DNA from 3 places in the Blautia argi genome. Region 3 is predicted to be linked to each of the others. Evidence: predicted binding sites of a transcription regulator. Region 3 holds the regulator's gene; each other region holds the start of a gene.

Region 1 (10,615 bases), 690 kb from region 3:
CCTTCCGGAATTTCACCGCTCTTTACAATCTGGATATTGCAGTCATTGGAGAATGCGTCACCGATTCTGTGGTCTACAGGAAGAAGAAGTTTTACGCCTTTTTCTGCTGCTTTCTTTTTCATTTCCAATGCATATTCCAGATAATCATCTTCGCATAAGGAAATACCGATATTTCCGCCTGCTGCTTTAGAGAAGGTATAAGCCATTCCACCGCCGATGATTAAAGTATCTACTTTGTCAAGGAGGTTATTGATAACGGAAATTTTGCTGGATACCTTTGCTCCGCCAAGGATAGCAACAAATGGTCTTTCCGGGTTGTTTACTGCATTTCCCAGGAAGTCGATTTCTTTCTGCATTAAGTATCCTACAACTGCTGTGTCTACGAACTGTGTAACACCTACGTTAGAGCAGTGTGCACGGTGTGCGGTACCGAATGCATCGTTTACGAATACATCACAAAGAGAAGCCAGTTCTTTGGAGAACGCTTCGCCGTTCTTTGTTTCTTCGGCTCTGTAACGTGTATTTTCCAGTAAAATAACTTCGCCGTCCTTCATAGCTTCTACTGCTGCTTTTGCATTTGGTCCTACAACTTCCGGATCTGCTGCAAATTTTACTTCCTGTCCTAATAATTCAGACAGACGTACCGCAACAGGTGCAAGAGATAATTCCGGTTTTGCTTCTCCCTTTGGCTTGCCAAGGTGAGAACAGAGAATTACTTTTCCGCCGTCAGCAATTAATTTTTTGATAGTAGGAAGCGCTGCAACCAGACGGTTTTCGTCTGTAATCTTACCTTCCTGTAATGGTACGTTAAAATCACAGCGAACCAGTACTTTTTTTCCGTTTACATTAATATCATCTACTGATTTTTTATTGAGCATTGTAAAATGCCTCCTTTACATTATTTTACGGCTCTGAAAAGACGAAAAGAGCCCGGTCCACAATAGACCGGACCCCTTTCTGAGCCTTTATAAATACCTTAAAATTATTTGTTTAATAATTTTCCGAAGTATTTGATTGTTCTAACCATCTGGCTTGTGTAAGAGTTTTCGTTGTCATACCATGATACAACCTGAACTTCTGTTGTGCCGTTGTCTAATGGAAGAACCATTGTCTGTGTAGCATCGAACAGAGAACCATATCTCATACCAACGATATCGCTGGATACGATTTCATCTGTGTTGTATCCGAAAGATTCTGTAGCTGCTGCTTTCATAGCATCGTTAATCTGTTCTTTTGTAACGTTTCCTTTTACAACTGCTGTTAAGATTGTTGTAGAACCTGTAGGTGTTGGTACACGCTGAGCAGCTCCGATTAATTTTCCGTTTAATTCAGGAATAACTAATCCGATAGCTTTTGCAGCACCTGTACTGTTTGGAACAATGTTTACTGCTGCTGCACGAGATCTTCTTAAATCACCTTTTCTCTGTGGTCCGTCCAGTGTCATCTGATCGCCTGTGTAAGCGTGGATTGTACACATAATACCGGACTGGATTTCAGCTAAGTCATTTAATGCTTTTGCCATAGGAGCTAAGCAGTTTGTTGTACAGGAAGCTGCAGAAATGATGTTGTCATTTTCTGTTAATGTTTCGTGGTTTACATTGTAAACGATTGTAGGAAGGTCGTTTCCAGCCGGAGCGGAAATAACAACTTTCTTAGCACCAGCATCGATATGAGCCTGTGCTTTTTCTTTTGATGTGTAGAATCCTGTACATTCCAGAACTACGTCTACACCGATTTCTCCCCAAGGAAGTTCTGCTGCATTAGCTTTTGCGTAAATTTTGATTTCTTTTCCGTCAACTGTGATGGAATCTTCACCTGCTGTTACTTTATCAGCTAATTCATATCTACCCTGAGTAGAATCATATTTCAGTAAGTGAGCTAACATAGCTGGAGATGTTAAATCGTTGATTGCTACGATTTCAAATCCTTCTGCTCCGAACATCTGTCTGAATGCAAGACGTCCAATACGTCCAAAACCATTAATTGCTACTTTTACTGCCATGATTTTCATTCCTCCTAAAAGTGATTGATTTATATGGGAGTTCTTCAACAAACGTAAAACTTTGTTAAAGAAACATCAACCTTGTCCATATTGTACCTGTTTTTATCCAAAAATTCAAGCCCATTTTCAAAATTCCTGTTTATTTAAATAGCAATTTCCTGTAATAATACTTGAAACCCCTGCTCATAAGCATTTATAATGAAAAAAAATCTTTTTTTACAGCAAAGGAGTTTTGCCATGTATTACGACTTTCATTTACATACCTCCTTTTCCAGTGACAGCAATGCGCCCATGGAACGTATGATTTTGCAGGGTATTTCTCTGGGGCTTCCCGGAATCTGCTTTACTGAACACATGGATTTGGATTTTCCCCCGGGGAATTTTTCTTTTCTTGTGAATTTGCCTGCTTATAAGAAAACCTGCCTGGAATTAAAAGAAAAATATGCCGGTTTGATTTCTGTTTTCTTTGGTCTGGAAATGGGTCTGCAGCCACATTTAAAGAAAGAAATTCCTGCACTCGCCGATTCAGAGAATTTTGATTTTCTCATAGGCTCTACTCACATTGTGGACAGACTTGACCCATACAATCCTGAATTTTACGAAAACAGGACTCAAAAAAGAAGCCTATCAGCGATATTTTGAAGTTGTTCTGGAAAACCTGAGAACCTTTTCCTGCTTTGATACCTGCGGACATATCGACTATGTGGTTCGCTACGGTCCCGAGAAAAACAAAGGCTATTCCTATCAGACTTATGCAGATATTCTGGACGAGATTTTAAAAACTCTGATTGAGAAGGGAATCGGGCTGGAGTGCAACAGCGCCGGCTTTAAATACGGACTGGGGCACCCCAACCCACCACAGAAGATATCCTTCTGCGATACCGGGAATTGGGAGGCGAACTTTTAACACTGGGATCTGACGGCCATGCACCGGAACATATGGCTTATGACTTTCTAAAGACAGGCGAACTTTTAAAGGCATGTGGATTCCGCTATTATACGATTTTCCGAAAAAGAAAACCGGAATTTATAAAACTCTAAGGATACAGCTTGATAAGACAAAAGACTGCAGTATCAGACTTTTCCTGACACTACAGTCTTTTTCTATGCCCTCCCGAGAATAATGCCGCCGCCTGCCACATATTCTCCCTGATAGAACACCACGGCCTGTCCCGGCGTAATGGCTCTTTGGGGTTCTGTAAAGGTTACCTTCACTTTTCCATTTCCCGCGTCCTCCAGGGTACAGGGGGCTCCTGCATGATTATAACGGATTTTTGCCATGAGATTCATACCGTCCTCCAGCTTCTCAATAGCCATAAAATTCACTCTGTCGCAAAGGAGGCTATGCACAAACAAATCCTCATTTTCCCCGATGACTACCTCATTGCTTTCCGGTCGGATTTCCGTCACAAATACCGGGCGTCCCATAGCCAGATTCAATCCCTTTCTCTGCCCGATGGTATAGTGGATAATCCCCTCATGCTGCCCGATAACCGTACCGTCCTTTTGCACATAATTACCCTTTTCTATGTGCTTTCCTGTATGCTCTTCAATAAATCCCGCATAATCGTTATCCGGCACAAAACAGATTTCCTGACTGTCCTTTTTATGCGCCACAGGAAGTCCTGCTTCTTCCGCCATACAACGAATCTCGTCTTTTGTATAATCTCCTACCGGCATCAGGGTTCTGGAAAGTTGCTCCTGAGTAAGATTATACAACGCATAAGTCTGGTCTTTTCTGGCTGTGACGGAATTGCGGATAGCATATCTGCCGTTTGGAAGCTGTTCCACTCTGGCATAATGCCCGGTGGCAATATAATCTGCGCCAATATCCAGGCTTCTCTTTAAAAGAGATTCCCATTTTACATACCGATTACAGGCAATACACGGGTTCGGCGTTCTGCCTTCCAGGTATTCCCGGGTAAAATAATCAATGACATTCTCCTGAAATTCTTTTCTGAAATTCATTACATAGTAGGGAATGTCCAGCATCTGCGCCACTCTTCTGGCGTCGTCTACTGCGCTTAATCCGCAGCAGCCGCCATTCTCTTCCTGAAATTCCCGGTTTTCTTCCTGCCAAATCTGCATGGTAACGCCGATAACTTCATATCCCTGCTGTTTCAAAAGTAAAGCAGCTACCGAAGAATCCACGCCTCCGGATAGCCCTACTACTACCTTTTTCTTTGCCATTAATACTCTTCCTCCTCTTCTTCCTCTTCACCCTCGTGAATGTCAGATTTTGGTTTCGTCAGTCCTTCGATTTTAATACCATGTTTTTCTGCATAGTCCCACAGCGCTGCATGAATAGCTTCTTCTGCTAAAAGAGAGCAGTGTACTTTCACTGGTGGAAGTCCGTCCAGGGCTTCCATAACTGCCTTATTGGTTACCTGCAGGGCTTCCTGAATGGTTTTCCCTTTGACCAGCTCTGTTGCCATACTGCTGGTTGCCACTGCTGCGCCGCAGCCAAAGGTTTTAAATTTACAGTCTTTGATAATCTGGTTTTCATCAATATCCAGATAAATACGCATAATATCTCCACACTTTGCATTGCCTACAGTTCCCACACCACTGGCATTCTCAATTTCTCCTACGTTTCTTGGATTCTGAAAATGATCCATAACTTTTTCGCTGTACATAACAAATTCCTCCGTTCATTTCAAGTTTTTTCTTGTTTTCAATTTTCCCATTAATTTTTACTGTTTTTCTGTTTTCTCACAAAATCTTCGTATAAAGGAGAAAGCTCGCGCAGCCTTCCCACAATTTCCTTAATCTGTTCCAGTGTGTAATCCAAATCCTCTTTTGTAATGTCTTCTCCAAGCGTCAGGCGCAGAGAACCATGTGCAATCTCATGAGGAAGTCCAATAGACAGAAGCACATGAGAAGGGTCTAAGGAACCTGATGTACAGGCAGAACCGCTGGAGCCTGCAATTCCCTTCATATCCAGCATAATCAGCAGGGACTCACCTTCAATAAAGCGGAAGCTGAAATTCATATTGTTTGGAAGACGTTTTACAGGGTCCCCGTTTAATTTTGTATAAGGAACTTCCTCCAAAACTCTCTGAATAAAGTAATCTCTTAATTCTCTCTCTTTTTTTGTTCTCTCTTCCATGGTTTCTGCCGCTCTTTTGGCAGCTACGCCATATCCCACGATTCCCGGTACGTTTTCTGTTCCTGCTCTTCTCTTTCTCTCCTGTGCACCACCGTGTACAAAGGAACGGATTTTCACGCCCTTACGGATATAGAGGAAACCAATTCCCTTTGGTCCGTTGATTTTGTGAGCGCTGGAACTTAACATATCAATGTTCATATCGTCCACGTCAATGGGTACCTGTCCGAAGGCCTGTACCGCATCTGTATGGAACAGCACGCCATGCTCTTTCGCAATCATACCGATTTCTTTTATTGGCTCAATGGTTCCGATTTCGTTATTGGCAAACATAATAGAAATCAGGATAGTTTCCGGACAAATCGCCTTCTGAAGTTCTTCCAAATCCACCAGACCGTTTTCATCTACGTCCAGATAAGTAATTCTGGCACCTTTTTTCTCCAGATATTCACAAGTGTGTAAAATGGCGTGATGCTCGATTTTGGTTGTAATAATATGATTTCCTTTTCCTTCATATGCCTCAAAAGTAGCCTTTAACGCCCAGTTGTCTGCCTCGCTTCCGCCTGCCGTAAAGTAAATCTCTTCTGTCTTGGCGCCAATTACCTGAGCAATCTGTTCACGCGCCTTGGTAATCGCTTCCCTGCTTCTCTGACCAATTTCATAAATACTGGAAGCATTTCCATAATCCTCCGTAAAATAAGGAAGCATTGCGTCTACAACCTCCTGAGAGGTTTTTGTAGTTGCTGCATTATCCAGATAAATTCTTGTTTTCATACTCTTCATCTCCTATTGATTAATCACATTTTTGCACTTTGATCTGTCCTTTATCCCGCGCTTTGCGGCTTTCTTCTACCAGTTGATTTATCATAATAGAGTCTACGGTTTCCTGTATACTCCGGTTAATTCTCTGCCACACATATCGGGTAACGCATAAATCCTCACCCTGACAGTGCTCATTATTGCCTGCTCCGCAGGAAACAGCCTCCAGACTGCCTTCCAGCGCCCTCAGCACATCTCCCACCGAGATTTCCTCTGCAGGTCTTGCCAGCTTATAACCGCCCTGGGCTCCCCGGACACTGACCACCAGACCTTCTTTTTTCAGCTTGCGTACAAGCTGTTCCAGATAATTATCTGAAATATTCTGTCTGGCAGAAATGCTTTGTATGGATACCGCTTCTTCATCACTATAAAGCGCCAGGTCAATCATTGCCCGCAAACCATACCTGCCTTTTGTGGAAAGCTTCAATTTATCGCCTCTTTTCAATTCCTACTATTTTAGTCGGATTTCTAATCTGGAAGTAGAATATCATCTTTCCCCTGTTCTGTCAAGCATCTTTGCGGAATATATTTAGGAAAAAGAAAAATTCGGTGAAACTATGAACAATAGGCAGCTTCTTTTAAAAGGAACCCTTGTTTTAACACTCTCAGGTTTTCTGACGAAAATTATGGGATTTATTTATAGAATATTCCTCTCACAGGCAATCGGTGCCAGAGGCATGGGAATCTATCAGCTTATTTTTCCAATTCAAACCCTGTGTTTTGCTCTGTCTGTAGGCGGTATCCAGACAGCCATTTCCAGATTTACCGCAGCCCGGGCAGCTTTAAAAGACGAGCAGGGCGCCAGAGATGTTTTTTTAATTTCCACGATCCTTTCTGTCTGCACTGCCATTCTGGTTTCTTTTTTCCTGTACCGTCACGCAGCCTGGTTTGCTCTGCATATTTTATTGGAGGAAAGCTGTACTCCGCTTTTAAAGATTATGGCGCTTTCCATTCCTTTAGGTACTTTCCACGCCTGTGTAAGCGGCTACTGCTTTGCCCGAAAAAAAATGGCTGTACCTGCCCTTGCACAGCTTCTGGAGCAAACTTCTCGCATTGGCACCTCTTATCTTTTGTTCCTTATCCAAACCGAGCAGGGTATTTCTCCCACGCCATCTTTGGCCGTCAGCGGACTTTTGGGTGGAGAGCTGGTTTCCATGCTCTTCTCCGGTTTTTTTATTCTTCTGGATTATAAAAAAAAATCACTATATGCTGCGACATATGAAGGCTCCTCTGGCTGATTTAAAAGCAATTCTGAGCCTTTCCCTTCCTCTGACCTGCAACCGCCTTCTGGTGAATCTTCTCCACAGCATTGAAACCGTACTCATACCGGGACACCTGCGGCTTTACGGACTGGACAATGCCTCTGCTCTTTCCATATACGGAATTTTGACTGGAATGGCTCTTCCCCTTATTCTCTTTCCCTCTGCCATTACCAACGCTGTATCCACGGTTTTGCTGCCTTCTGTGGCAGAACATCAGGCAGTGGGCAACCGCAGGCATATCCGGCACAGCATTTTCCTGTCCATGAAATACGGTCTGCTTCTGGGGCTTCTGTCTACCGCTTTCTTCTATTTTGCCGGTGATTTTCTAGGTCTTGTGTTATTTAAAAATGAATTTGCCGGAACCTTTATTAAAACACTGTCCTTTATCTGTCCCTGTCTTTATGTATCTGGGACTCTTAGCGGCATCTTAAACGGACTTGGACTGGCAAACCAGAGCTTTCTCTTAAACACCTCCGGACTGGGGCTTCGTCTTCTCTTTGTCTGTCTGGTTATTCCCAGATATGGTATTGTGGGATATCTTTGGGGTCTAATTGCCAGCGAGCTGTTATCCACCCTTTTGTCCGTTTACTTTCTTCGTGATTATTTTCGCACATAGTCACTTTAAAGTTCTGAAGTGTTTTCATGAAAAACTATCGACAAGGTACTTTTCTTGTATTATAATTTGTTTTTGAACAATACTGATTACGAAATACAAAGGAGATTGCCATGAGTTTTAAATTCGTCAAACAACTTCCCACCCCAGATGAAGTGAAGGAACAAATCCCTGTTTCCGAAAAACTGAAAAAAGTAAAGGCTGCCAGGGATATCATGATTCAGGATATATTTACCGGAAAATCAGATAAATTTCTGGTTATTGTAGGTCCCTGCTCTGCTGATAATGAAGAATCTGTCTGTGAATACACCAACCGTCTTGCCCGTCTTCAGGAAAAGGTAGAAGAGCGCCTGGTTCTGGTTCCCCGTATTTATACCAACAAGCCCCGTACCACAGGTGAGGGATATAAGGGTATGCTGCACCAGCCAGACCCGGAAGCGAAGCCGGACGTTTTGGCAGGTATCCTGGCTATCCGCAACATGCACCTGCGCTCCCTTGCCGAAACAGGCTTAAGTTCTGCTGATGAAATGCTCTACCCGGACAACTGGCACTATCTTTCTGATTTGCTCTCCTATGTTGCCATTGGCGCCCGTTCTGTGGAAAACCAGGAGCATCGGCTTATGGTCAGCGGTCTGGAGATTCCCGCAGGTATGAAAAATCCCACCAGCGGAGATTTCTCTGTCATGATGAACTCTGTAATTGCAGCCCAGGCGGGACACGATTTTATTTCCAGGGGCTGGGAAGTAGCCACTACCGGAAATCCTCTGACCCATACGATTCTGAGGGGTGCAGTAAGTAAACATGGAAACACCATTCCTAACTATCACTACGAAGATTTACAGCGTCTTTTAGATATGTACAATGAAAAGAATCTGGCAAATCCGGCTGCCATTATTGATGCCAATCACTCCAACTCCGGCAAAAAATATAAAGAGCAGATTCGTATTGTAAAGGAAGTGCTGCACAGCCGCCTGGTTTCTCCTGATATCCGCAACCTGGTAAAGGGTGTAATGATTGAAAGCTATCTTGTGGAAGGGAACCAGAAAATCGGCCCGAATCATATATACGGCAAATCCATTACAGACCCTTGTCTTGGCTGGGAGGATACTGAAAAACTGATTTATACCATTGCCGAACTGTGCTGATTGTTCCGTTAGGAGCCAACAGAAAAGAAAGCAGACAAAACATTTATACTATGTTTTGTGCTGCTTCCTTTTGTTTTAAAAATTCTTTTTTCATTCTTATCGTCTGGGGTGTGCTTTCATATACACATCTCGGATTTTATTTATGTTCATATTCATGTAAATCTGCGTAGTGGAAATATCTGCATGTCCCATCATTTCCTGTACGCTTTTTAAATCCGCACCATTCTGCACCAGATGCGCTGCAAAGGAATGGCGCAAAGTATGGGGAGTGATATCCTGCTGGATCCCCGCTGCTTCTGCATAGCTTTTTAAAACCTTCCAGAATCCCTGGCGGCTCATGGATTTTCCGGAGCAATTCAAAAACAACATTTCACTCTCCTGCCCTCCCAAAAGCTCTGTTCTGGCGCCTTCCATATAATGTTCGACCCATCTTTTTGCAGCGCTTCCAAAAGGTATCACGCGTTCTTTTTCTTTGTGACTGCAGGTAATATATCCCAGTTTTAAATTAATATCTTTTATAGTAAGACTGATTAACTCGCTTACTCTGATACCAGTGGCATACAAAAGCTCCAGCATAGCTCTGTCCCGGATTCCTTTTGCCGTGTTTTCCTTGGGCTGCTTTAACAGCAAATCCACCTCTTCTATGGTCAGAACCCCAGGCAGCCTTTTTTCGATTTTAGGTGCTTTTAAGTTTTCTGCCGGATTTTCCTTCCAGCCTCTTTCTCTGCACAAAAAATAAAAAAAAGCTCTTATAGAGGCAATGCTTCTGGATATGGAAGAGGCAGCAAAATTCTGCCGCTCCATATGCATGACATAAGAATTTAAAAGTGTGGCATTTATCTGCTCCACATTTTTAATTCCTTCCTCGGTCAAAAACTTCTCCAATTTTTTCAAATCACGTTCATATGAAACTTCTGTATTTCTGGAAGTGCCTCTGGTATTATGTAAATAACCGATAAACTCTTCTATTTCGCACTTCATATTTCATTCCCCTTCTGTAGGCATAATTCGATTATATATCATTTATTATACAAAAATCAAACCCAAATTTAACAGGAATTCCTGCTTTTTCAAGGCTTTTCGTATTTTCCACAAGATATCGAAACAACATTTCCAGAGCAATACCACATCTGGTAAATTATAAAATATTAATTTTTTATGAACTCAGTTCCATTTCCCCCATATCGCATTTAAAAAGGTTTGATTAACATAACTTTCCTGCCAGATACCCAGAAGAATACACACGGCTGCACCGGAGAGAAAGAAAAAATAGGCACGGTAATCTGCTTTTTCCTTCTTTTTGCTTCCCCAGGCTTTCTGCGCCATCTGCATGACAGAAAAGAAAAACAACAGCCAACCTGGAAGGTAAAAAAAGAACTGCGGCAGAAAAGACAGCATCCCCAGAAAAATCCCCTTTATTCCATAATCCAACAAAAACACTGTCATCAGACTCCCTGCCAGAAACCCAAACCAGACAAGACTGACAGAAACCATTGGAACGCCTAAAGGCGTCAGACCACAGACTGCCCCAAATAAAAAGAAACCGCCCCTCTTCACCAGCAATTCCCCAAATAGCCCAGGTTTTCCCTTTTCCCTCTGCACAGCGTCTGCCAGATATAAGGACAAAAGACTGGTCTGATAACCTGTTTCTTTAATAAACAGATTGGT
Region 2 (10,615 bases), 1.3 Mb from region 3:
ATCAGGAGCAGGAAAAGGTTTTGGAATATGCCAGAGGAATTTTGAAACATGGACTTCCGGCAGGTATCCTTATGATTGATGACGGCTGGTCCCCCTACTATGGAAAGTGGCAGTTTCGGAAAGATAACTTTGCCGATGCAAAGGGAATGATAAAACAGCTTCACGATATGGGCTTCCAGGTCATGCTCTGGCTGTGTCCGTTTATTACTCCGGATACTGTGGAATACAGAGAAACCAGGGATAAGCATTTTCTTATCGAAACACCGGAAGGAAAGCCCAGAATTTTGGAGTGGTGGAACGGCTATTCCGCAGCGTTGGATTTAACCAATCCGGAAGCCTTGCAGTGGCTGAAAGCGCAATTAGATGACTTGCAGGAATTGGGCATTGACGGATTTAAGTTTGACGCAGGAGATTCCCTTTACTATACAGAAGGGGATAAGCTGCATAAAAAGGCTACCACAGATGAATTATCAAGACTGTGGGCAGCTTTTGGCGAACAGTATGCGTTTAATGAATTGCGCGTATGCTTTAAAACAGGCGGATATTCTCTGATGCAGCGTCTTTGCGACAAGCATCATACCTGGGACGAGAAGGGGGTAGGCGGACTGATGACCGGTATGCTTTTACAGGGGCTTACCGGACACCCTTTTGGAAGCCCGGATATGATTGGCGGGGGCGAGTATCTGAACTTCCAGGAATGTACCAATGGAAAATTTGATGCAGAACTATTTGTGAGATACTGTGAAATTGCTGCGCTTATGCCGGTTATGCAGTTTTCTGCAGCGCCCTGGCGGATTTTGGGAAAAGAAGATTATCAGAAGGTGCTGACGGCTATGCAGGTGAGGGGGAAATATCTGCCGATTCTGTTGGAAGTTGTGCAGCAGGCATATGAAACAGGAGAACCCATTGTGCGCCATATGGAATATGTATTTCCGGGACAGGGTATGGAACGCATTATGAATCAGTTTATGATTGGGGACAGGCTTCTGGCAGCGCCGATTCACGAAAAAGGCGTGACTGCACGGGAAGTATGGATTCCAAAGGGAAAATGGAAACTGGGAGAAGAGGTTCTGGAAAGCAGCGGAGAAAAAGTGGTGCTGGAGCAGAAGGCAGGACCGCTGGTGCTGGAAAGAATTTAAAGGGAAAATTTTATAGAAAATGTGTAGATTCAGGGCTATCCATAAGGACGATATACGGACAATGGATAGCCCTGAATTTGTATGGAATATGGGGGAAGTAAAATAAATTAGCCGATAACTGACAAATGTGTATAAAAAAGATACAAAATAACATGTAATATATGCTGTATTTACGTTAAAATGACGTCATACAAAACAGATATTACATCTGACCGTGTCAATTCATTGAATGATAAAGGTATGTAGAAAAAATTACAGGTTTTTTTTGTCAGATAAAACAAGGGTGTTAGAAGAGCTTCGGAAAGCTCTTGGGCTGATTCCTGTTTTCTGCTTGAAAATTTTGGAGAAGGCAAGGGCATCATGATAGCCGACCATAAGGGAAATCTGGTTAATCGGCAGGCTTGTAGTTTTCAGTAAAGAAGATGCTTTATTTATGCGTATTCCCAGAAGATATTCATATGGAGAGGTATGCAGACTCTGCTGAAAAATATGAGTGAGATATCCTCTGGTGATTCCTACATGGCTACAAATATCCTGAACCGTGATTTCTTTCTGGTAATTGTTTTCAATAAATGTAATGGCATAATCTACATAAGACTGCTGAGGCAGAACAAGATTTTCTTCAGGGTTTGCTGTAGATTCCTGGTACTCCTGAATTAAAATTGCCAGAAAAGAAAAGAGCTGGCTTTCCCGGATTAATTCATTGTAATAAGTGAGTTCATGGGAAGCCAATATGGTTTCAATACAATGTATGAGTTTCGTTTCTCTGTGGAAATGTCCAATTCTTTTTGCTTTTGAAAAACCTGCCTGTTCCAGGCACTCCCATGCCTTGATTCCATCAAAGGCAATCCAGACATAAGTCCAGGGGTAGCTGGAATCTGCCGTATAGGTAGTGATTTCTTCCGGGAAAATCAGAAAAGCATCGTGTTTTTTCAAGTGATAAGTGGTGTCATTGGCAATAAAGGTGCCTTCTCCGTCAATAACATAATGGAGAAGATATTCCTGGCGGCTTGCCGGACCATAGGTATGGCTGGGAGGACAGGTTTCCTTTCCGCAGTAGTTCAGGTAAAGCTCCACAGAATTTTTTCTGAGAAATTCCAGGCAGCTGTATTTTTCAATTTCTGTGTATTTAACTTCTTTTTTTGCAGAGTCCATTATCATTCATGCTTTCTTTCGAACAAACAGATTTACAGTGACAAGATGTATTATAACACCGGCTGTAAGGTTTGGAAAGAAAAACGGGGTATGGAAAGGAGAATTCTATGATTAAAAAGAAAAGAATCACTAAAAGTCTTTCTCTGTTTATGGCAATGGCGCTTTGTGTGGGAAACATCGCTCCCGTGGAGATAAAAGCTGAACCGGCGACAGAAGAAAGAAATGTTATGGCGGGATTGGAACCCACCACAAACGCAGACGAGGGGGTATTAAATCCTCTTGCAGCTACAGATGGCAATAAATCAGGAAGCAATTTGGACAGCAATAATACAAAAATTGTTGCCGGAGAAGAAACGGGAACAGAGGATAATGGTTATGCTCAGTGGCAGCCGGTATATCTGGAGTATGACTTAGGGGAAAATTATAATCTTCAGGAAATTTCTCTTTATCGAAATACTTATGACAATGCAGTGTCTACTTTTAAAGACGTAAAAGTAGAAATTGCAACAGATGAAGAATTTACAGACAGCAGTGTGGTATATGAAACAGCAGATGTAGAGGAAACCACAGAAAATAAAGGACAGGCACAGATTATTGACTTGCCGGAAGGAACAGAGGGCAGATATTTGCGTGTCTGGGGAAAAGGGCATTATATCCAGAATACAAACAGCGACTGGAAGGGTTATAGCAACGGTGTTCTGTTTAATGAAATCGAAGCCATTGCAACCGTGCCTGTGACAGAACCGGAACCTGAGCCGAATCCGGATCCAGACCCGGAAAATCCGGGAACAGGGGAAGAACTGGTAGATGCCAATATTATGCTTGGATTACAGCCGACTACAAACAGCACACATAAAATTGTAGTAGGAGGTCCTACGGTTCCTCAGGTTCTGATACAGAATCCTTCCAGCGCAACAGATGGCATAAAGGCTGGAAGTAATGATGACAGTAATAATACAAAAATTATTGCAGGTATGGAATCAGGAGGAGAAGACAATGGATATGCAGGTTGGGACCATGTGTATCTGCAATATGATTTCGGAAAGGTAAGAGATGTTAAGCAGATAGACCTGTATAGAAATACTTATGATACAGCGGTTTCTGATTTCAAAAATGTAAAGGTAGAACTTTCAGATACAGAGGATTTTGCAAACAGTACAGTGGTATTTGCGGAGAGTGATTATAAGGAAACTACAGACAACAAAGGGCAGGCACAGTCCATTGTTTTAGACGCGCCTGTAAAAGCACAGTATATCCGTATCTGGGGAAAGGGAACACTATATTCAGAATACAAATAGTTCCTGGAAAGGATACAGTAATGGCGTTCTGTTTAATGAAATCGAAGTCATTGCATCTGTTCCAAAGTCTGAGATTCCGACTCCGCCTCCAGAGGCAGAAGCGAGAAATATTGCTGCCGGAAAGATTCCATATGTACGGGGATTGACTCCAACCAATATTGAGGCGATTACAGATGGAAAAGCAGATGATAATTATGCGGTTCATAACAGCCTTGGAGAAAGATGGCTGCAGTTTGAATATAGAAACAGTTATTTCATGAAAGAGATTAAATTCAAACTGGAAAAAGGGACTTATAAATCTGTAAAGATATCCGTTTCCTCTGCGCCTACCAGTGAGGGTGAGGTTGTTTTTAATGAAAGCAACTGGACACAGGGAAAGGACATGACTGTCATTGACCTTGGAGAAGGAAAGCCCGGAAAATATGTCCGGTTTACCGTGAATAAAGAGGACAACAGTCCTGCGAAATATTCGGAAATTGAAATCTGGGCAACCGGAAAGAATTTTGATGAGTCCAAACCGGAATATGTTGCGCCGGAATCAAAATATGACACCCTGGTGTGGTCAGATGAATTTAACGGAGATACGGTAGATGAAACAAAGTGGAATATTATAGACGGAATGGCAAACCATGGCGCCATTTATAACAGAGGCGCTGTAAGCATTAAAAAAGACGGGGAAAACAGCTATCTGGCTATTAATTCTAAAAACTATGAAACAACAGAAAAGCTTATTGAAGCAGTAGGCTGGGATCAGTACCAGGATCAGAAATTAAAAGACAGTGTTACCTGGTCTTCCGGACGCGTGGAGTCTAAGGACAAATTTTCCTTCCAGTTCGGACGTATGGCAGTTCGAGCCAAACCAAATGATTCACAGGGAATCTGGCCGGCAATCTGGCTGCTGTGTCAGGACGAAACAGGACATGATGAGATTGACGTACTGGAATATCTTGGACAGGACGCATGGGACGCCTGGACCACAAATCATTTTGGGATTTTAGATGAAAATAAAGCTTCTGATGGCATTGCAACAAAGAACTATGAGGCGTGGTGTCAGGATTTCCATGTTTTTGAGGTAGAGTGGGATCCGGAAATCATAAAATTCTTTATTGACGGTGTGCAGGTGCACAGCACAACAACCGGAAAAGACGACGGTAGAGATGGTATGCATACCCGTCCGATGTTTGCGATTTTAGAAACACAGGTAGGAGATGGCTGGGTTGGACCTGTAGATTATACAAAGCAGGAAACCAAGCAGGACAGCGATTATCTGATAGACTGGGTAAGGGTATATCAGACAGCAGACCAGCCGGTTGCCAGATTTGATAATCTGGAGAGCATTTCCGGTGGGAAGAATGACAGCTATTATATTGCGCCGGAATCACATACAGACGGATTGATGGAATTATCTGACGGTGAGGAAAGCTATGAAAGCAAGGACAACTTCTATTATGGCGGTCAGCCAAGATATGAAGCCAGCAGAGTAGCGGTAAAAGAAGGCGCGAAAGACCAGTCCCTGGTTTATCATATACCGGAGGTTAAAGATGTACATCTGACCGCTTATTATCAGACTTTAGAGGGTGTGAAATTCCCTTCCTCAGTCGGGGATTTGAAAGGCGAATCCATGCGTTCTTCCCTAAAAGACGGAGCAGACCTGGACTTTAAGATTTATGCTTCTGTGGACGGAGCAGACTGGACAAGGTTTGAAAATGTAAAAGTTGTAAATAATTTCCCGGAACCAAATCCATCTTATGCAAGACATACCTTTGATGCATACGGCCTTCCTGAGGGAACAAATTATGTAAAGGTGGAATTTCCGAATTACGAAGGTGCGGAATATACACAGAAAAACGGAGAGGTTACGAAAGTTAAGAATACAGATATTCAGTTAGCTAAGGTGACATTCCTTCAGGAAAAAGATGCTGCAGTTCCGGAGCCGGAACCAGAACCGGAAGCAATGTTGGATTTCATCAAAATCACACAGGCACCGGAAAAGAGAGAATATGTTGAAGGTGAAATCTTTGACGCCAAAGGAATGCAGGTAACAGCAATCTACAGCGATGGAACAGAAAAAGATGTGACAGAAGCAGTAAGTTACAGCAAAGAGCCGCTGCAGGTAACAGATAAGGAGATAGAAATATTTTATACAGAAAAAGAGGTTACCAAGACAGCGAAACAGGCAATTATAGTGAGCAAGAAGGATATACCAAGTCCGAATCCAAACCCGAATCCAGACCAGAATCCGAATCCAGACCAGAATCCGAACCCAGACCAGAATCCAAACCCAGATCCCAATCCGGACGATGGCGATAATGGAGAAGAGCCTCAGAAGGGAGAAATCCTGAGTGTGAAGATTTCCCCGGATAAGGCAGAGATGAAAGCAGGAGAATCCAAAGAATTTACTGCAGAAGTCGAAACTAAAGGAGAGGTATCAAAAGAAGTCACCTGGCAGATAGCCGGAAATAAAAGCAAGGATACAAAGATTGACGAAAATGGAAAACTGACAATAGGAAAAGATGAAACTGCACACGAAATCAAAGTAAAAGCTGTTTCCAGGGCAAATTCCGACAAGTATGGAGAAGCAGTTGTAACAGTGAAAAAAGAAGCAGACAAGAAACCTGGTGCAAAACCATCAAATCCGTCAAAACCATCGGGAAGTAATAAAAATCCTTCCGGTTCTTCTGTAAAGACAGGAGATGAGGCACAGCTTGCATTGTGGGGAACCGTAGGACTTCTGGCAGCAGGAGCAATCCTTGTCTTAACTATCAGAAAAAGAAAACAGCATTAAGAGGTGAGTCCACCGCTTTCACAGAATTTATGTGGAAGCGGTGAATTTTTGTTCTTCCATACGTTTCTTCCGCTCTGCTTCCACAGAGGGGTAATTTTCCAGATTCGTGTGAGGAATCGCAGTGGCAGCCACCATTTCATGAAGGAAGTTTTCTACAGCACCAAACTGGAGGTAGGTCATCATAGATAAAAGCTTTGGAATTTTATCTATGAGATTTCGATTCAGAAGCAGTTTTGCAGCGCCGTTTAAGGAACTGTTTCCGGCCTGCTGAATACGTTCTAAGGGAATATCCGGATACATGCCAATGGTGACTGCGGATTTTTTGTTGATGTGAACCCCGAATGCCCCTGCCATATAGAAGGTTTCAACGTCCTGAATACACAGTCCCATTTGCTGCAGCAGAATTTCCACCATAGTGCTGGCAGCAGCTTTGGCTTTTAAAAATTCCTGAATATCGGATTCGTAAAACCAAAGTCCGGGGCTGTAGCAGACAGCGTATTCCTGTTCCTTTGGCTGCCAGGCAATCTTTTCAGACATATCAGGGACAAAATGCCCTTTGTTATCTACCCAGCCGTTCAAATATAATTCGGCAAGTAAATCTACAATTCCGGAACCGCAGATGCCCACAGGCGGTAAGTTATCTACCGTAGAGAGAAGAAACGCGCCCTTTTGGAGTTTGACATCAGTAACAGCACCGGCAGTTGCCCGCATACCGGTACGGACGGCTTCACCTTCCAGAGCAGGACCGGCAGCGCCTGCGCCGCAGAGCAGGAAATCTTTGTTTCCGATAACCAGTTCTCCGTTTGTTCCTACATCAAAAAATACCTGAATTTGTTCTTTCTCCTGAATATTGACGTCTATCAGACCGCTGGTAATATCTCCGCCCAGATAGTTTGCTCTTGCGGGAACCAGATAGACCGGGCAGGAGAGGGGGAGTCCTAATTCCTGTGCAGGATAAAAGCCAAGCTGATCTGCCCATACAGCATAGGGAGAGGAAAAAATAGGAAATGGGTCCAGTCCAACAAGAAAATGAATCATGGCATTGTTGCCGGAGATAACCATAGCGCCGCACTGATGAACCTCTATACCCGTATGCTTTTTCAGGTTTTCCATACCTTCCAGAATACTTTTTAAGGTGAGCTGACGCAGTTCTTCCAGATGTTCAGGATTATCTTTGGAAAAAAATATCCGGGACAAAATTTCCAATCCCTTATCCCGCTGATGATTCCGAACGCTGGTCTGTGCCAGGACTTTGCCTGAGATGCAGTCCAGCAGTTGCATGACAACTGTGGTACTGCCTAAATCTACAGCTAGTCCATAGAGATTAGAAGATGTATCACCTGTTTCCAGATTGGTAATCAGCCATTTGCAGCCGTCCCAGCTTAAAGAAACTGTAATTTCCCAGTCTGCGTTTACACAGACAGAGGAAAGCTGCCGAAGCGCTTTCATGGAAAACTGAACAGGGTCTGTTATGTCAGAAAGCTCATCTAAAATCCGTACTTGAGCAGAGCGGGAATCTTCTTCTGTGGGTGGTGTCAGTTTCAGATATTTTTTGTGGCATAGTCCGGTCATGTTTTTTCCTCCGATGGTGTTTATTTTAACTGCTTCTCCAGAATGGAGATGCGTTTTAGGGCTTCCTGCATTTCGTCAATCATATATTGCACTGTATTTTTGTCTGGCTCCAACAATTCTTTTGAGAATATTTCCATCACTCTTTCTGCGTTTTCACAAATTTGTTGGTTATATATTTATTTTGCATATGGGCGCGGAAGAAGTCAAGGGAAATAAAGATGTATTTTTGTAATAATTTTCCGTAAGAACAAAAGTGTGCAAAAATTCATTTAAAATCTTCATTTTGGAACTGGTTATACCAGATTCCAGAATTCGTAAAAACCTGGATTTTTTTCAAAAACCTGGATAAACCCTGATTAAATTGCTCAATAAAGCTAGAAATATTGACAAAGACATCATCAAACTATATAATGATAAAATAATAACAATCTTCTGGTATGACCAGATTAAGAGGCGAGGTGAGAGAATGAAAGAATTTAAGGTGATTGAAGTAAAACGAAGTATCTTTGAAGATAACGATGCAGACGCTGCCAGACTCAGACAGACATTGAAGAAACAGAAAACCTTTTTGCTGAACCTGATGTCTTCTCCCGGAGCTGGAAAGACCAGTACGCTGAAGCGAACCATTTCCATGCTCAAAGACGAAATGAGGATTGGGGTTATGGAGGCGGATATTGATTCTGACGTAGATGCACAGACTATTTCAGAAACCGGAGCCAAGGCGATACAGATTCACACCGGAGGCATGTGCCATCTGGATGCGGATATGACACGTCAGGGACTTTTGGAATTTGGCACAGAAGACCTGGATCTGGTTGTGCTGGAAAATGTGGGAAATCTGGTCTGTCCGGCAGAATTTGATACCGGGGCATGTAAAAATGCCATGATTCTGTCTGTGCCGGAGGGCCAGGATAAGCCCCTTAAATATCCTTTGATGTTTTCTGTGTGCGACGTAGTTTTGATTAATAAAACAGACGTGCTTCCGTATTTTGACTTTGATATGGAAAAGTGCAGGGAATACATAAAGGAACGTAATCCAAAGGCAAAAGTAATTCCCATTTCCGCAAAGACCGGGGAAGGATTTGCAGAATGGACAGACTGGCTGCGCCGGGAAACAGCGGACTGGACTGGTAAAGAAAAGCAGAAGTAAACCATGCGAACACCGATGTTCGAGAAGGAAAGTCGGATATAAGCAGAACAACAAAAGAAGCTACAGAAAAAGAAAGAGGGTAAAAAATGTTATTTCAAATCTATGGAGAAAACGCAGGCTGGCAGCTTTTTGGCTGGCTTATGGTATTTGTATGTCTGATTGCAGTAAATGAAATTGCGCGCCGTTCCAAGGTGGGAGGAATTTTCTGTTTCTTGATTCTTCCGGCAGCGCTTACCGTATATTTTATCGCTATTCAGGTGGGCGCGGCAAACGGCTCTGAATGGGCGTTGAACAATGATACTTATGTACATATGAACGGCTGGTTCCATTACGCCAAACTTTATGCAGCAACCGCAGGTTGTATTGGTTTCATGATGTTAAAGTATCACTGGGGAATCGGAAAGAAAGACTGGTTCAAGATTTTTCCATTTGCCATTGTAGCCATTAACATTCTCATTGCTGTGGGAAGCGATTTTGAATCCGGCGTCCGCGGCGCTATGGCGTTGGCAGCACAGGGCGACCGCTGGTGGCTGTCTTCTGAAAACGTATGGCTTTACGGCGGCTGGTGGAACTGGGTCAATGGAATTGCGGGAATCTTAAATATCTTCTGTATGACCGGCTGGCTTGGTATTTATACCTCCAGGAAAAAACACGACATGCTGTGGCCGGATATGACCTGGTGTTTTATTGTTGCTTATGATATCTGGAACTTTGCCTATACCTACAACAATCTGCCTACACATTCCTGGTACTGCGGCGTTGCGCTTCTTCTGGCTCCAACCTTTGCAGCTATGCTGTGGAATAAAGGCGGCTGGATTCAGAATCGCGCCAATACACTGGCGTTGTGGTGCATGTTTGCCCAGGTATTCCCGCTGTTTCAGGAACAGGGGAAATTTGCAGTGCTTCCCGTGTTGTATAAGGACGGTGTCATGGACGCGGCCGTTCGTCCTGTATCTGTAAATCCTACTATGCAGGGTGTGATTGCACTTCTGGCTTTGGCTGCCAATGTGCTTTGTCTTGCAGCGGTTATCAAACGTGCAAAAGAGCAGAAAAAGAATCCGTACACCAACGAAATTTTTACAGATCAGAGAGATTTCAAGCTTGCTATGGCAAGAGCAGAAAAACAATAAACAGATATTGATATAAGGAGGAGATGAACTATGGCAGATTCCCTGTTTCCCAATCCACACCCGGAAGAACCTTTCCGTGAACCCATTGCAAAGCTGGCAAAGATGATTACAGACCGGGCGCCTGTTGTGCTGGGACTGGAAAAAATCACAAAGGAATCCCCGGAATATATCGGGCTTTCCATTCTTTGTACAGATGAAATGGCAGAGCTTGCACTGAAAATGGGCAAACGTAAACCAAGAACCCTGGAGGACATGGTAAAACTCACAGGGAAAGATAAAGCGTATGTGGAAGAAATGCTGCAAAAGCTGGCAGTGAACGGAGTTATTGAGTATAACTGGGAGAATCCAAAGCATGAAAAGCAGTATGTGCTTCCCATGTTTGTACC
Region 3 (10,615 bases):
TATCGGCAGATTTTATGTAGATAAAAAGCTGCTTTTGTGCTGTCTGCTTTTCTTTGTGGCAGTGTTGGTATTCTTAAGCCTCTTCCTGGTGAGAAAAATGCGGCGATACACCTGGGGGCAGATGATTCGGAAGGAATCCGGGAAAAAACAAAAAAATCGAAAAATTTATTCTCTTCACAGAAAAAATCTTACAGGTATTTTAACAAAGAAGTTTATGTTTGGAAAGATAAGCGCCTTTGTGGGGATTCTGTTTTCCCTTTCCATTGGGGGCATTATTTTTCTGGGAGCTACTTATGTGACAGAAAACACAAAAATACACAACGAGCTGACGTTTAAGGCTGACGATGGACTTGGCTCAGATATTCAGGTCTTTGAGGATTCAGATTCTTTGCATGATACCATTCCTACATATATGGCAGAAGAAATCCGTAAGCTTCCGGGGGTAAGGTCTGTAAACACCATGAATTATATGTTGGGGGAAATCCCCCTTTATGACGGAAAACTGGTGTGGACCTCTTATTTTGCAGAAACAGACCCTTCCGATGATTTGGAACCAGACCCTGTGTTAATGGAAAAATATAACGGTAGGGCAACCATTGAAGGCGATGGGGATTATAAGCTGAAGGTTAATGTATATGGATATGATGATGAAATGCTTTTGGAACTTTCAGACTATCTTTTGGAAGGAAGTATTGACCCGGACACCATGCGGAAAGAAGATACCGTAATTTTTAAAACCATTATGGGTGGACAGGGAACTTATGAGGGCATTGCAGTGAAAGCCGGGGAGTCTATTACATTGAAAACACCAAGAAGTACAGAGGTACCTGCAGAAGTTCTGAAATTTCAGGAGGAGGACACTTTTTATACAGAGCAGGAGTTTGGGGTGGCAGCCCTTGTGTCCAGACCTCTTGCTAAAACAGAAGCTTTTATTGGAGATGATGGAACAGATACGGTAGATATTATTATGACAAGAGAGCAGATGGAAAAATATTTTGGCATAACCGGATATCGTAATTTAGGAATTACGCTGAAGGAGGGGGTGGACGGAGCAGTGGTTTCCGATGAAATAAGAAAGCTTACCAAAAGCGTGCCGAAATGTATGGTAAAGGATTACACCCGTATGATTCAGGCAGAAAATGCTTTTGTAGAACAAAAGATGCTCTTTTTCTATGGAGTTGCCATTGTGATGCTGGGAATCAGTGTGCTTCATATTATCAACAGTATGCAGTATCTGGTGGCAGCGAGAAAGCATGAGTTTGGAATTTTGCGCGCCATGGGAATCACGGATACTGGCTTTCGCCGAATGTTGTTCAGAGAGGGAGTTCGGTACGGAATATACACCAATCTGGTGCTCTTTGCCCTGTATTTTCCGATACAGAAGATTCTCTACTATTTTTTGATTCGTGTTTATCTTTATCTGAACCCGGTTGCGTGGGTGTCACCGGCTCCGGTCATCGGACTGTTGGTACTCAATGTAGCAATCTGTATTCTTGCTATGGAATGGGCGGGAAGAAGCATTTTGGAAGAAGGGATTATTGAGGAAATCAATGAGTAGATGTGACCGGTTTCTTTTCCCGGAATATCTTAATAAGAGCAGGAAAAGGCAAACAGGCAGGTGAAGAAAATGAACAGAGCAGGGCTTACGGGAAAAGGTATAACGGCAGCAGTGCTGGATACCGGAGCTTTTCCCCACCCGGATTTCGAGAATCGTATCCTGGCATTTCGGGATTTTGTAAAGGGGCGCAGTCTTCCCTATGATGACAATGGACACGGAACCCATGTGCTGGGGATTTTGGGCGGCAGCGGCAGGGCTTCAAAAGGAAGCATCTGCGGCGTGGCTCCGGAGTGTAGCTTGCTTCCTATAAAGGTTTTGGACAAAAACGGAAACGGAGTGCAGGAAAATGTCATAAGGGCTATAGACTGGATTTTGGAGCATAAGGAAACTTATAGTATCCGCATTGTTAACATTTCTGTAGGTACTACTCACAGGGATGGCCATGAGAGGCTTTTAGAGGCTGTGGAGAAGGCCTGGGACGCCGGGATTGTGGTAGTGGCAGCCGCAGGCAACCAGGGACCCGGAAGAGGCAGCATTACTGCACCGGGGTGCAGCCGCAAAATCATTACTGTGGGTTCCTCGGATATGCTGGTAAATCATCTGGGGCTTTCCGGGAGAGGTCCCACAAGAGATTGTATCAGCAAGCCGGATATTGTAGCACCGGGAAATGAGATTTCTTCCTGTGCAAATAAAAACATGGCTTTTCCCTATACGGTAAAAAGTGGTACCTCCATGTCCACGCCAGCAGTGTCCGGAGGAATTGCCCTACTGTTGGAAAAACACCCGGAATATACCAATCTGGAGATTAAAAAGCGACTGAAAAGCAGGGCAAGGGATTTGGGATATCCTCATAACCTGCAGGGGTGGGGACTGTTTTCTTTGGATGATTTTCTAAGAGAAAGTTAGAAAATAGGGTTGACATTTCTTGTGTGATTGTATACAATGATACAAATACTTTATTAGAGTATAACGCTAAGCTAATGAATGAGGAGTGTGTATCATGATAAACAGAGCTGTCAGAATGAATTATAACACCAATTTGCTAGAACTTGAGGAACATATGTATCCTCTGGTGGACGTGGAAACCCCAAATGTGTTTCATAATCTGTTTCCCTATTCTGAAGTTCCCAAAATTGCTTTCAATGACCGGATTGTCCCACATCACATGCCGGACGATATCTGGATTACAGATACCACGTTCCGGGACGGACAGCAGTCCAGAGCTCCCTATACCACAGAGCAGATTGTACGTATCTATGAATATTTGCATCGCTTGGGAGGCCCCAATGGCAAGATCCGACAGAGTGAATTCTTCCTGTACAGCAAAAAGGATCGGGACGCAGTGGATAAATGTATGGAAAAAGGCTATTCCTTTCCGGAAATTACAGGGTGGATTCGGGCGAGCAAAAAGGATTTTGAGCTGGTGAAAGAACTGGGATTAAAGGAATGTGGCATATTGGTAAGCTGCTCGGATTATCATATTTTTTATAAAATGAAAATGACCAGGCGAGAGGCTATGAATCACTATCTCAGTGTAATCAGGGACTGCCTGGAAATAGGGATCAGTCCCAGATGTCATCTGGAGGATATTACAAGAGCCGATATTTACGGATATGTGATTCCCTTCTGCATGGAGCTGACTAGGCTTATGGAGGAATATTCCATTCCCATTAAGGTGCGTTGCTGCGACACCATGGGATATGGCGTCAATTACCCCGGAGCAGTAATCCCCAGATCCATTCCCGGAATTATTTACGGAATTATGACGCATGCAGGCTTTCCCTCTGAACTCATTGAGTTTCACGGACACAATGATTTTTATAAGGCAGTGAGCAATTCCACTACAGCCTGGCTCTATGGCGCCTGTGGAGTCAACTGTTCCCTGTTTGGCATAGGAGAGCGGACGGGCAATACACCTCTGGAAGCCATGGTGTTTGAATATGCCCAGCTAAAGGGAACGCTGGACGGTATGGATACAACAGTTATTACAGAGCTTGCAGAATACTATGAAAAAGAAATTGGATATGAGATTCCTCCCCGTACCCCCTTTGTAGGCTCCTCCTTTAATGTGACAAGAGCCGGAATTCATGCAGACGGACTCTTGAAAAATGAAGAAATTTATAATATCTTTGATACAGAGAAGTTTTTAAAGAAAGCCCCTCAGGTAGCTGTTTCCAATACCTCCGGTCTTGCGGGGATTGCACATTGGATAAACAATCATTTCCGGCTTGCTAAAGAAAAGCAGATAGACAAAAACAGTGAGCTGACAGTTATGGTAAAGGCCTGGGTGGACAGACAATATGAAGAAGGAAGGGTCACAGTGGTTACAGATGAAGAGCTCTTGCAGGTGATTGCAGAAAGCTGTAAGCGGCTGAATCTGAACCTGGACGAATAAGGTGTAAAAGATATGGCAGGAGGATCTTTAAGAGGTAAGGTATTCAATAAAATCCGGGAGGATATTTTAAAGGGCAGATACAAAAAGGGCGATGAGCTGGTAGAGTGTACCATTGGAAAGGAGCTTGGTGTCAGCCGTACGCCTGTACGGGAGGCAATCCGCCAACTGGAACTTGAGGGATTGGTGCAGCTCATTCCAAATAAAGGTGCCTTTGTTACAGGGATTTCACCGCGGGACGTTATGGATATGTACCGGATCCGGGCAAAGCTGGAGGGCTTGTGCGCAGCTATGGCAGCAGAGCATGCCACAAAGGAGCAGCTAGAGGAAATGGAGGAAGTTATCTATCTTTCAGATTTTCATGCAGATAAAGGGAATTATGAACAGGTCTGTCAGCAGGACGGCAGGTTTCATCAGCTTTTGTATGAGGCATCAGGAAGCCGGATTTTGGCCCACACGCTTTCTGATTTTCATGAATATCTCCAGAGGGTCCGCATGGCTTCCCTGCAGTTTCGCATGCGGGCAAGGCCTTCGAACAGTGAGCATAGAACTATTTTAGAAGCCATTCGGGCAAAAGATGCAAGGAAGGCAGAACAGGCAGCTTCCCTGCATATTCAGAATACCATAGAGAATCTGAAAAATTTTGATGTGGAAAGAGTTTTGAAGGAAGAAATGAAATAGACGAAAAGGAGAGAATACGCCATGGAAAAAATTAAAATGACAACACCGCTGGTAGAAATGGACGGAGATGAAATGACGAGAATCCTCTGGAAAATCATCAAAGAGGAATTGCTGTATCCCTTTGTGGAGTTAAAGACAGAGTATTATGATCTGGGGCTGGAATACCGCAATGAAACAAATGACGCAGTGACCGTGGACGCAGCCAATGCAGTGAAAAAATATGGGGTAGGTGTAAAATGTGCCACCATTACTCCAAATGCTGCCCGTATGGAAGAATATCATTTAAAAGAAATGTATAAAAGCCCTAATGGAACCATTCGCTCCATGTTAGACGGCACGGTGTTCCGCACCCCTATTATAGTAAAAGGCATTGAACCCTGTGTAAAAAACTGGAAAAAGCCAATCACTCTGGCAAGACATGCTTACGGTGATGTATATAAAAATACTGAAATGCGGATTTCGGGACCCGGAAAGGCAGAACTGGTTTTCACAGCCAAGGACGGTACCAAAACCCGCCAGACCATTCATGAATTTCAGGGGGCAGGGGTGCTGCAGGGCATGCACAACCTGGACGAATCCATTGAGAGTTTTGCAAGATGCTGTTTTTCCTATGCTCTGGATACCTGCCAGGATTTGTGGTTTGCAACAAAGGATACGATTTCCAAACAGTATGACCACACTTTTAAAGATATTTTTCAGGAGATTTTTGATGCAGAATATAAAGAAGCTTTTGAAAAAGCAGGTATCACCTATTTCTATACACTCATTGATGATGCAGTGGCAAGGGTAATGAAAGCAGAGGGCGGCTTTATCTGGGCATGTAAAAATTATGATGGAGATGTGATGAGCGACATGGTTTCTTCTGCTTTTGGTTCTCTTGCCATGATGACCTCTGTGCTGGTTTCTCCAAAAGGCTATTTTGAATATGAGGCAGCCCACGGCACAGTGCAGCGCCATTATTATAAGCACTTAAAGGGCGAGGAAACCTCTACAAACTCTGTGGCGACCATTTTTGCCTGGAGCGGGGCTCTGAGAAAGAGAGGAGAGCTGGATAAAAATCCTGAGCTGCAGAGTTTTGCAGACAAGCTGGAGGCTTCTGTTGTGGAAGTCATTGAGGGCGGCAAAATGACAAAGGATTTGGCCCTGATTACCACAAATCCAAATCCGGTTGTTTTAAACAGCCAGGACTTTATCTGCGAAATCCGTAAAGCGCTGGAAGCAAAGCTGTACTAATCCAATACCTTTTGACAAAAGGGAAGAGCGACCTATTCGGCCAGCTCTTCCCATTTTTCGTAAAGAGTTTCCAGTTTTTCAGCAATTTCCGCTTTCTCCTTTGAAAGCCGGACACATTCTGCCACGTTGGTAGCAATTTCCGGTTTTGTCATTTCCTCGTCAATTTCGCTGTCCCGCTGCTCCAGCTTTTCAATAGCTTTTTCCGTTTTCTTTAATTCATTTTCCCGTTTCCGAAGGCGTGCCTGTTCTTCTTTTTGCTGTTTCCAGTCCAGTTTATTGGCAGATACGGTTTCTGCCGGAGCTTCTGACTTTTCCTCTGGTGCATAGACATTCGTCAGTTCTTCTTTTTTTTCCAGATAATAGTCATAATTTCCAATATAGTTTACCAGCTTGTGATTGGTCAGATCCAGAATTCTGGTGGCTGTTTTATTGATAAAATAACGATCATGGGACACATAAAGCACGGTTCCCTCGTAGTTATTTAAGGCCTCCTCCAGGATTTCCTTGGAAGTGATATCCAGGTGGTTGGTAGGCTCATCAAGAATCAGGAAATTCGCCTGGGACAGCATAAGTTTTGCCAGGGAAACACGTCCTCGTTCTCCACCGCTCAATGCAGAAATAGGTTTAAACACATCATCTCCGGTAAAGAGAAAGGCTGCCAGCAGGTTGCGGATTTCCGTATTGGTAAGTTTGGGATAAGCATCGGAGATTTCTTCAAAAATCGTTTTTTCCATGTGTAACACATGGTGTTCCTGGTCATAATAACCGATATGTACCTTGCTTCCCAGTCGGAAGCTGCCACTGTCAGCCGGAATTACCTGATTTAAAATTTTTAAGATCGTAGTTTTTCCGGTACCGTTGTTTCCGATAATGGCAACCCGTTCTCCACGCTTTATCTGAAAGTTCAAATCTTCAAACAAAGGAAGAGAAGGGAAGGATTTGCTGAGATGTTCTACCTCCAGCACATCGTTGCCGCTTATGATTCGTGGCTTTAAAGTGATACGCATGGAATCGTCCACTTCTGCGGGCTTTTCCAGCACCTCTATTTTTTCCAGCATTTTTTCCCGGCTTTCTGCCCTGCGTATGGATTTTTCCCTGTTAAAGGATTTTAGTTTTGCAATGACTTCTTCCTGATGTTTGATTTCCTGTTGCTGGTTTATATATGCCTGGTAGGCAGCCCGGCGGAGCATAGCTTTCTTTTCGCTATAGGCGCTATAGTTTCCTGTAAAGGAGGTTACTTTTGTGTTGTCAATTTCCACGATTTTTGTGGCAACCTTATCCAGAAAATACCGGTCATGGGATACAATAAATACAGCTCCCGGATAGTTTAAAAGATAGGTTTCCAGCCAGGCAATGGAATCCATATCCAGGTGGTTGGTAGGCTCGTCCAAAAGAATGATGTCCGGCTTTGACAGAAGCAGACGTCCCAGCGCCACGCGGGTTTTCTGTCCTCCGGAAAGGGTGGAAAGCATTTTGTCGAAATCTCCTTCTGCAAAACCAAGACCTTTTAATACCCCGGTCAGCTCACTTTTATAGGCATAGCCATTTTCCAGCTCAAATTCGTGGGTCAGTCTGGAATAGGTTTCCATAATTTTATTCAGTTCTACTTCTGTGGCATGCTTCATCTCTTTTTCTAACTGGCGCATACGCACTTCCATATCAAGAATGTGCTGCTTAACCTTCAAAAGAGAATCGTAGATGGATAAATCCCCGTCCATTTCCTGATGCTGCGCCAGATAGCCCATGGTTTTTCCTTTCGCTAAAATTACCTGACCGCCATCTGCCGCAAGTTCGCCTGCAATGATTTTAAAAAGTGTAGATTTTCCTGCACCGTTAATGCCTACCAAAGCTGCCTTTTCTCTTTCTTCAATGTGAAAGCTGGCGTCAGAAAGCAGGGTGACGCCGTCAAAGGACTTTTCTATATTTTGACATGCAAGTATCATGGTTCTAATCTCCTTTAAAACTCCGTACAGCCTGAAAAGCTGTCCTATTTATTATAGCGGAAAATTCTTATTTGACAACACAGAAAAAGAAAATTAATTGACTTTAATTTAACAATCCATTATAATGAAACGTAGAAATGTGTATTTTAAATACAGGAGGGTCGTCATGGAGGAAAAGTGCATTTCAAAGGCAGTGATCAAAAGGCTACCCCGATATTACAGATATTTAGGTGAACTTATAGAAGAAGGCGTAGAGCGAATATCCTCCAATGAGCTAAGTGAAAAGATGCGGGTAACTGCATCTCAGATTCGTCAGGATTTGAATAATTTTGGCGGCTTCGGGCAGCAGGGATATGGTTATAATGTTCCGTATCTGTATGAGGAAATCGGGAAAATTTTAGGACTTGATAAAACACATCACATGATTATTGTAGGTGCAGGTAATCTGGGACAGGCACTTGCCAATTATGTGAAGTTTGAAAAAAGAGGCTTCAAGATTGTAGGAATTTTTGATGTGAATCCAGTGCTGAAGGGGATTTCTATCAGAGGAAACGAGATTCGTATGATGGACGAGCTTCCTCAGTTTTTAAAGGAGCAGGACGTGGAAATTGCCACCTTGACCCTGCCGAAAAATAATGCGGCAGAAACAGCAGATCTGTTGGTAAAGAACGGCATTCGTGCTATTTGGAATTTTGCGCATCTGGATTTGGACGTGCCGAAGGATGTGATTGTGGAAAATGTACATCTTTCCGAGAGCCTGATGCGTTTGTCCTATAATTTGAATTGCTATGAAAACGAACATGAGAAGAAATAAACATGCGGGAAGGGGCTGTTGCGGCAGCTCCCTTTTCGCTTTCCCGGAAAAGGCGGTGAAAAAATGGAACAGATTGTAACCGGAGAGCAGATGAAGGCGTTGGACGTTTATACCATAGAGCAGATGCAAATGCCGTCCCTGGTGCTGATGGAACGGGCTGGTCTGCAGGTCTTTTGGAGCATGCAAAAAGAAGGGCTGCCACTTTCTAAAGTGCTGGTTTTATGTGGCAGCGGAAATAATGGAGCAGACGGCGTGGTCATAGCCAGGCTTCTGACCCTGGGGGGATATCAGACAGATGTCTGTATTTTGGGAAAGCCGGAACATTTTACAAAAGAAATGGAAAAACAGATAGAAATTGGCAGAAATTATGGGATTTCCTTTGTCAAGACTTTCTGTGTCCATGAATATACTACTATCGTAGACGCCCTGTTTGGCGTGGGACTTTCCAGAGAGATAAAAGGAACTTACAGAGAAACCATAGAAAGTCTGGAACATTTTCAGGGGAAAATTGTAGCAGTGGATATTCCTTCCGGTATCCATGCTGGGACAGGGGCAGTTTTGGGTTGTGCCGTAAGGGCAGATCTTACCGTTACCTTTGGGTACAAAAAGGCAGGGCTTTGTCTGTATCCCGGTGCAGCTTATGCAGGAAAGCTTATAAGTGCAGATGTGGGGATTTTAATGCCCCCCTCCTTTGGAAGCGGACTTTTTGCCTGTACCAGGGAAGAACTGAAGACGCTTGTAAGAAAGCCGGACGGGAATAAGGGCAGCTTTGGAAAGGTTTTTCTGGTAGCAGGAAGCAGGGAAATCTTCGGAGCGGCATATTTGAGCGGACAGGCTGTTTTGCGAAGTGGTGCAGGTATGCTGAAGATTGCCACACCGAAAGAAAACCGGGAAATGTTTGCCTGCTTTCCAGAAGCCATGCTGGCTGTCTACGACGAGGAAACCGCCCTTGAGGAACTGGTGAGAGAAAATTTGGACTGGGCAGATGTCATAGGCATTGGGCCGGGGATTGGAATCTCGCATCTGTCCGAAAGGCTGCTGGAACTGCTTTTAAAGCTTGTAAAAAAGCCCCTTGTCATTGATGCAGACGGGCTGCGGCTTTTAAAGGGGAAGGAAGCACTGCTAAGAGCCTGCAAGGGGCCGGTAATCCTTACCCCGCATCTGGGAGAATTTGCAGCGCTTACCGGTATTTCCATAGCCCGGTGGAAGGAAAATCCCATAGAGATAACAGAAAAAACAGCAGAAGAGCTGGGGGTCATACTGGTATGCAAGGATGCCAGAACCCTGATAAGCAGCAAAGAGGGCAAAACCTGCATCAATCTTTGCGGAAACGACGGTATGGCGACAGCAGGAAGCGGCGATGTACTTACCGGACTGATTCTGGGTCTTTTGGCTCAGGGACTTTTGCCTTTTCAGGCAGCCTGCACAGGCGTTTATCTTCACGCAAGGGCCGGGGATCTGGCAGCCTCCAAAAAAGGGAGAGCAGCCATGCTGGCAGGAGATCTGATTGATGCGGCAGGAGAAATTCTAAAGGAACTTTAACAAGAAAGAAGGAAAAGCATGAGGACACAAAAAAGAATCCAGGCGAATATTGATTTGGACGCCATTGCATATAATCTGAACAGCATGAGGAAAAACCTGAAAAAAGACACGCAGATCATCGCGGTCTTAAAGGCAGATGGCTACGGACATGGTGCAGTGCCTCTGGCAAAAGAAATTGAAGCCTATCCCTACATCTGGGGGATTGCGGTTGCCACTGTGGAAGAGGGCATGGAACTTAGAAACGCAGGGATTCAGAAGCCTATCTTGATTTTGGGATATACCTATGAAGAGGATTATGACAGGATTGTGCGGGAGGATTTTCGCCCTACAGTTTTTAAAATTTCTATGGCAAAAAAGCTGTCTGAGGCAGCAAAAAGGGCAGGAAAGACTCTGAAAATACATATAAAAATTGATACGGGAATGACCAGAATCGGGTATCGGAATCCGGAAAC

Evidence for each region. The regulator Rex, encoded in region 3, represses fermentation and respiration genes when NADH is low (regulators of the CRP and FNR family bind a similar motif). The targets are predictions, from matches to a motif close to ATTGTTAANTANTTAACAAT.
Region 1: a site for Rex is predicted at 2,063-2,082, ahead of gap (type I glyceraldehyde-3-phosphate dehydrogenase). Genes of this name have one in related genera too.
Region 2: a site for Rex is predicted at 8,359-8,378, ahead of hypB (hydrogenase nickel incorporation protein HypB). Genes of this name have one in related genera too.

Annotation. Positions count from the first base shown of each region.
Region 1 covers NZ_CP030280.1:1,240,139-1,250,753, reverse strand. Annotated here, with positions in the region: gene DQQ01_RS06190 (phosphoglycerate kinase) at 1-878, opposite strand, end outside; gene gap (type I glyceraldehyde-3-phosphate dehydrogenase) at 983-2,002, opposite strand; partial or broken gene DQQ01_RS18090 (histidinol-phosphatase HisJ family protein) at 2,240-3,043, shown strand; gene mnmA (tRNA 2-thiouridine(34) synthase MnmA) at 3,107-4,192, opposite strand; gene nifU (Fe-S cluster assembly scaffold protein NifU) at 4,192-4,638, opposite strand; gene nifS (cysteine desulfurase NifS) at 4,689-5,882, opposite strand; gene DQQ01_RS06160 (RrF2 family transcriptional regulator) at 5,902-6,354, opposite strand; gene DQQ01_RS16395 (oligosaccharide flippase family protein) at 6,485-7,165, shown strand; gene DQQ01_RS16390 (MATE family efflux transporter) at 7,134-7,805, shown strand; gene DQQ01_RS06150 (3-deoxy-7-phosphoheptulonate synthase) at 7,916-8,947, shown strand; gene xerD (site-specific tyrosine recombinase XerD) at 9,044-9,928, opposite strand; gene DQQ01_RS06140 (stage II sporulation protein M) at 10,112-10,615, opposite strand, start outside.
Region 2 covers NZ_CP030280.1:3,277,208-3,287,822, reverse strand. Annotated here, with positions in the region: gene DQQ01_RS15745 (glycoside hydrolase family 31 protein) at 1-1,139, shown strand, start outside; gene DQQ01_RS15740 (AraC family transcriptional regulator) at 1,392-2,294, opposite strand; gene DQQ01_RS16805 (discoidin domain-containing protein) at 2,402-3,592, shown strand; gene DQQ01_RS15730 (glycoside hydrolase family 16 protein) at 3,735-6,377, shown strand; gene DQQ01_RS15720 (ASKHA domain-containing protein) at 6,405-7,949, opposite strand; gene hypB (hydrogenase nickel incorporation protein HypB) at 8,416-9,099, shown strand; gene DQQ01_RS15710 (DUF5692 family protein) at 9,186-10,229, shown strand; gene DQQ01_RS15705 (FAD-dependent oxidoreductase) at 10,260-10,615, shown strand, end outside.
Region 3 covers NZ_CP030280.1:1,928,296-1,938,910, reverse strand. Annotated here, with positions in the region: gene DQQ01_RS09465 (ABC transporter permease) at 1-1,558, shown strand, start outside; gene DQQ01_RS09460 (S8 family peptidase) at 1,628-2,464, shown strand; gene DQQ01_RS09455 (hydroxymethylglutaryl-CoA lyase-like TIM-barrel protein) at 2,559-3,953, shown strand; gene DQQ01_RS09450 (GntR family transcriptional regulator) at 3,966-4,631, shown strand; gene DQQ01_RS09445 (NADP-dependent isocitrate dehydrogenase) at 4,653-5,864, shown strand; gene abc-f (ribosomal protection-like ABC-F family protein) at 5,897-7,807, opposite strand; gene DQQ01_RS09435 (redox-sensing transcriptional repressor Rex) at 7,974-8,621, shown strand; gene DQQ01_RS09430 (NAD(P)H-hydrate dehydratase) at 8,685-10,163, shown strand; gene alr (alanine racemase) at 10,182-10,615, shown strand, end outside.